Regions from separate parts of the Paenibacillus sp. FSL R7-0189 genome, predicted to be linked through region 2. Evidence: riboswitches for the same ligand, from Rfam matches in the RefSeq annotation. Region 2 holds a riboswitch; the other holds the start of a gene.
The links. A riboswitch is a leader RNA that binds a small molecule or an ion and turns the genes downstream of it on or off. The one in region 2 is predicted to bind cyclic di-AMP.
Positions count from the first base shown of each region.

Region 1: it holds a riboswitch for cyclic di-AMP, as region 2 does, so the genes downstream of both, MKY63_RS14955 (alpha/beta hydrolase) here and MKY63_RS09905 (C40 family peptidase) in region 2, are expected to answer to the same signal.

Region 1 covers NZ_CP150223.1:3,427,475-3,430,620, forward strand. The annotation lists gene MKY63_RS14945 (Nif3-like dinuclear metal center hexameric protein) at 32-790, shown strand; gene MKY63_RS14950 (hypothetical protein) at 875-1,048, shown strand; cyclic di-AMP (ydaO/yuaA leader) riboswitch at 1,369-1,555, shown strand; gene MKY63_RS14955 (alpha/beta hydrolase) at 1,661-2,470, shown strand.
Region 2 covers NZ_CP150223.1:2,308,315-2,311,460, forward strand. The annotation lists gene MKY63_RS09895 (M1 family metallopeptidase) at 1-500, shown strand, start outside; gene MKY63_RS09900 (hypothetical protein) at 512-1,342, shown strand; cyclic di-AMP (ydaO/yuaA leader) riboswitch at 1,561-1,699, shown strand; gene MKY63_RS09905 (C40 family peptidase) at 1,757-2,185, shown strand; cyclic di-AMP (ydaO/yuaA leader) riboswitch at 2,548-2,690, shown strand; gene MKY63_RS09910 (C40 family peptidase) at 2,735-3,146, shown strand, end outside.

The sequences.
Region 1 (3,146 bases), 1.1 Mb from region 2:
CCTCACGATTAGAGCGATTTTGGAAGATTTAATGGGAACTGTGGAACAGGTAGAAGGGACTGTGGATATTCTGAACCCAGGGGAACCGGAAACTGAAGTCACAGGGATTATTACGGCCTTCTCTGCCACACAAAATGTTGTGGAGCAAGCAATAGCGTTAGGAGCCAATTTGCTGATCACGCATGAAGGTGTATTTTATAGCCATCATGCGGCGAGCGAGTGGTTAGAAGGTGATCCGGTTTATCATGCGAAAAAAAGTCTGATCGAACATTCCCAAATTGCTATTTTTCGTTATCATGATTATTGGCATCGGCAAAAGCCGGATGGAATTATGGTGGGTTTACTGCGAGAACTAGATTGGTCCGCATACGTGGAAGAGCAGCAAGCAGCTGCTACGATTCTCACTATTCCTGCTATGACTGTACTGGAAGCTGCTCAATATATTAAAAGTAAGCTAGGGATCTCTTATGTACGCGCTGCCGGTGACCTGTCTCTTTCCTGCAAACGCGTAGGGATATTAGTAGGTTACAGAGGAGGCGGGACGATGGCTATTCCGCTTTTTAATGATCACAATCTTGATTTAATTATTGCTGGTGAGGGACCAGAGTGGGAGACTCCGGAATATGTGCGGGATGCAGGGCACCAAGGCAGATCTAAAGCGCTCATCATGTTAGGTCATGCGGAGAGTGAAGCGCCGGGAATGAAATATTTAGCTGAAATCTTAGCAGACAAATATCCCATGCTTCCTAACCGGTTCATTGCTGAACAACCCATCTATCAGATGGTTTAATCTGGGGAAATAAAGAGTACGGAATAAATAAACATATTATGGAGAAAATGAAGGGAAACAGGTCACTGAGAAAGGAGTGTTTCAATGGAAATTCCTTTGGAGGCTGATGAAGTATTAAGTCGGATCAAAAAGCTGCAAAGCGACGGAAGCTCGATCAGTAAAAAACAAGTAAAGCAGAGCGATCCTGAGCTTATGAGAAGTGCGCTGTTCTTTTTTCCAAGCTGGGAGCATGCATTGAAAAACGCCGATCTTTTGTAGCCATAGTATTGTAAGAGGAAGCTAAGTGGACAGGGGAATATCTCTGATTCTGCTTAGCTTTTTTCATATCTCCAGTGAAAAGGATGGCCTTTATATAGAAAGTACTGGTGTTTTAACCTCCGTTTGGCTTGGTTCAGAGCCATTTTCTTAAATAAAACGAGTAAACAAGAGCAAAAGAAAGAGAAAATGAAGAGTATGCTCAATATGAAATGAAAAGCATTGCTTTCAACATTATTTTGACCAGAGCCCTCCTTTACAAGCAAACCTTACAAGAGTATGATTCATCTCAGAACTGACAATTATCTTAAATTTACAATTACATAAGCAATCCGCTTAATTTCCGTTTCTGGAAAGCGGGGGAACCAACAACTGGCAGCCGATGTGAGAGTCGGCACTGGTTATGGGGTGAATCCTGTTCCGGGTGCATAACATGCATCCCTGCAGGTAGGGCAACTCTCACTGCCCGAATCCGACAGCTAACCTCGTAAGCGTATGGAGAGAGGATGAATGGCGTGTTTAGTGATGAATAGCCACAGAGAATCCCTCTGTGGTTTTTTGCTGCGTTTTTAAGCAGATATAGTCGTAGAATTTATTATGAAAGAGGTGTTACCTTTGCCTATCGCTAAACTGAACGGAACTTCGCTCTATTATGAAATCAATGGAACTGGCACTCCGGTTGTGTTTATCCATGGACATGGATTAACACACAGTATGTTCAAACCACAGCTGGAGTATTTTTCCGATAAATATAAAGTGATTTTGTGCGATTTACGGGGGAATGGTAAGTCTGGTAAACTGCTGGAAGCCCCACATGAGATTATTGAGACGCAATGTCTGGATTTGATTATGCTGTTGAATGACCTAGGTATCCGTGAAGCAGTTTTTGTAGGAATCGCCTATGGTGGCTTAGTCGTTCAGCATATTGCCAAACAATATCCTGAGCGTGTAAAAGCCATTGTGGTCGCAGACAGCTTCTGTAGGACTCATGGATCAACAATTGTAGGGAAAATACAAACTATGGCAGCATATTGCAGTTTGCTAATGTATTATCTCCCAAGCGAGCTGGTGTTGCCTTCGATTCGGATGATGTACCGAGAGCGCTGGAGTCTGGCCTACAATGAGATTAGAAGAGGGCTGCTGGACAAACGTCCCCGGGAGCTATATCGGCAAAGACTGGCTACAAGCCATGTTGATTACACCAGATGCTTAAAGGCTTTTAAACGTCCTGCTTTATGTATTGTAGGGGACTTTAATGAATTTGGAGTGAATTGTATGAAGGAAATGGTGTCCCAGCTGCCACATGCGCAGTTGGCGATTATTCCGAACGCATTAGATCCAAGTAATCTGTGCCAGCCGGAGCAATTCAATGCGATTCTTCAGCGTTTCTTGGAGAAGCAGCAGGGCAGTCAGCAGATTAGCTGATCTATAGGGAGACCTTTACAAGCGAAGCGTTTAAGTAGAAAAAGGCGTCCCATAGCCAGGGGGAATGAGCTGGCTATGGGACGTCTTTCTGGGTAGAACTTTAGGGAAATTCTCCCTAAAGTGAAGGTGATTATGGCTCCTAGAACGTGGATTAGGGAAATTCTCCCTAATAATAGGGTGTTTTTAGTCATAAATGGGTATTTGCATGAATTTTTAGGGAGGATTTCCCTAAAAACCTTATTTTAAAGCGATTATCGATGAATATTAGGGAGGATTTCCCTAATATAATGGATATCTAACTAAAGGCTGGCTCATCAGTAGTGAAATCTACGAATGAGCCAGCCTTTGGTATTTTACTAACCGGTGGATGTTGAACATTTACAAGCATATTGTACCTAGAACGCCACTTAATGTCCCTACCCTACCACAGCATCAAATATAGCTCACCCGACGTGGGAAAGAACAGTAGACTCTAGGTAGTGAAGGTAAGAGTATAGAAGGGGCGTAGTAAGCAGCTCACCCGACGTGGGAAAGAACAGTAGACTCTAAGTAGTGAAGGTAAGAGTATAGAAGGGGCGTAGTAAGCGGCTCACCCGACGTGGGAAAGAACAGTAGACCCTAAGTAGTGGATGTAAGTGTATAGAAGGGGCGTAGTAAGCAGCTCACCCGACGTGGG
Region 2 (3,146 bases):
ACATCATGTCCTCCTACGCTCGTAAGTTCCGTTTCCAGCATCCCGCTACGTCAGATTTTCAGAAAGTCGTTGAGAAGGTAACCAAAAAATCATGGCAGGCATATTTCGATGATTACATTTATGGTGATGGTGCGCCTGACTTCTCAGTAGATACGATTACTTTTAAAAAAAATAACAGCGGCGATGCTCAAAGCTACGAATCATTAGTGAAGATTTCAAATAAAGGGAGCCATTACGTTGATGTTCCCGTGAAATTCACATTCGCCGACAGCTCTTCGGTGCAGCGGGTCTGGAACGGTGAAGGAGCAGAGACTACGTTTCAATTGTTAAGCGATAAGCCTCTTCTCTCTGCTGAGATTGACCCTGAGCATTCCATCTTATTGGAGAGCAAACATTTAAACAACTTTAGGCTGGCGGAAATAGAGCCCAAGACGCTCTCTCGCTGGACGTTAAGTGTAACTAAACTACTTGAAACCGTGCTCGGAACTCTTGTCTGGTGAGGTGAATGATTGTGAGAACATCGATAACCCGCGGCTGGCAAAGCATGAAGGAGCAATTTTATATTTTAATTCTGCTCTTCATCTACCGACTGCTCTGGGGCTACTTTATGTATGGTTTCATCCGATCTGCTATTATTCCAATTCTACTGCGCTATCCAGATAAAGACGCCGGCGGCAGCGGTATGGGCAGACTGTTGTATTATATCGAGGGACAGTTCAGCTTGAATACTGACCCTGCGATACGCACTTGGTTATGGATGCTTCTAGGACTTGTTGTCTTGCGACTTCTGCTTTCTCCTTTCATAAGGGCAGGATTGCTGCATGAGCTCCACCAGGAGCGAAGGGGAGAGCGCGGACTGTTCTTTTTCCCTGGCATGAAGATCTATGGACTACCTGTCTTAGTCTTTAGCCTAATCGAATGGGTTCTGACCCTGCTGCCGCTTTACTGGCTTGCTCCAAAAATGTACGGGCTGTTCTTATCCTCTTTGTTTAACTACACTTTGTTACTTCATTTAGTACCATACGTATTGGCATGGCTTATATATATTTTTATCGTGCGCCTGTTTCTTCTATATATGCAGTTTGGTTACACCGGCGGTACAGGAATGTTCTCCTCACTGTTCATCTGCTTGCGGTCACTGATTCCTGCTATAGGTGTTTCCATTGTACTTGGTGCGGGAGGCTTGCTCTTACTGCTAGTGTGCGGACTGACGGGTCTGTTCTGTCCCGGCCTGCCGGCACTTATAATACGGCAAATCTCACCACTACCTTCTACGCTCTTAAAAATGTGGGGAATCTCTGCACAATATCATCTATGGTGTAGCAAAGCATTTCCACAATAAATTAACCTTATTTGACATAATAAAAAGGTCCCAATTCCTGTATTCAGGAGCTGGGACTTTTTCTCATTACGGATAACTTAAGAGTATTTGCAAAATCATAAAAGCTCTGTTACAATAAGTCCTGTGCTATTAGTAACAATTTTGTAATCAATTGAAACGATTCCTACATAACTAAATGTATTTATCGTAAGTGTAACTGTCGAAACGTCATTCTCTTGGTGCTTAACACGCCTAATTCCTTTGCACCGGGAAGTGGGGGAACCATATTTTGGGTGAATTGATCTCGCTTTACAGGGATCATAGGGAATCTTCTACCGAACCCTTAAGCTAACCTCGCAGGCCTTGGAAGGAGTACATCTTTTGAAAAGACATAATTTAAGAAAAAAATGCGTCGCTGCGGCGCTAGGACTTGTAATGGCATTATCTATTGGTGGAGGAAGCGCCTTTGCCGACTCTAAGATGGACACTGTAATCTCAAAGACTATTGGAGTTGCCTATAAAACCGGAGGTACAAGCACTGCCGGATTTGATTGCTCTGGATTTACAAAATATGTATTCAAGAATGTGGGTCTTACTTTACCTCGTACATCAAAAGCTCAATATAGCGTTGGAACTGCTGTATCCAAAAGCAATCTGCGTTCTGGTGACCTAGTGTTCTTTAACACACTTGGCAATGGAGTATCCCATGTCGGCATTTATGTTGGAAACGGAAAATTCGCACAATCGTCCTCTTCGCGTGGAGTAACCATCACTTCACTCAGTCAGGCCTACTGGGCCAATCGTTATGTTGGCGCTAAAAGAGTAATGAGTACTTCAGCTTATCAAGCTGTAGCCTTCGATTGAAACCTTCCTCACAACTATAACCTCATAATTACAACTATATGAACCTGAATCTGATTATTCCCGTAATCAAATTCGGGTTTTTCTTTTTTCCATAATATATTTTTACACTATTAGAGCCCAATTGAAACACGTTTATTTGATAAAAATTGCAATTATATTAAAAATTAGGTCATTATTAACGCTTACATATGCCTTTCTACCGTAAAAATGCCAATTTTTCTGCATTAATATGTTAAAAACGATTGCCAAGCGGCTTTCTGTTTGTTACAATTAGCGCAGTGAGATTTTAGTAACATTTTTGTAATCATTAAGTTGTTATTTACAAAGGTTTTGTCATGTATTGATTACAAGCTAATCCTAATCAACAGTATGAGCCGAGTTTCCTAACTATTAGGAAAACGGGGGAACCAACTTTGGGTGAATTGACCTCCATTATATAGAGGGGTCATAGGGGACCTTCAACCGAACCCTTAAGCTAACCTCGTAGGCATTTGGAAGGGGTATACACTTTTGAAGAAGAAGTTAGCAGCAGCAGTACTAAGCTTTTCCATCATCCTCACCATCGGAGCAGGAAGCGCTTTCGCAGATTCCAAAATGGATAAAGTGATTGACAAGGCCATCGGTACTAAATACGTATCCGGCGGTATATCCACTAACGGATTTGATTGCTCCGGATTTACAATGTATGTGTTTGATAAGATTGGCATTAACCTTCCACACCAATCAGGTTCCCAATATCAAATGGGCACAGCAATCTCCCGTGATGATATAAGAGCCGGAGATCTTGTATTCTTCAATACAAGTGGCAAAGGTGTCTCCCATGTCGGCATTTATGTCGGTGAAGGTAAGTTCGCACACGCTTCTACCTCACGCGGTGTTACGATTAGCTCTCTGAGTGATAGCTACTACGTGAAACGCTACGTTGGTGCCAAGCGCATTATGAGCACAGACGCTTACCAAT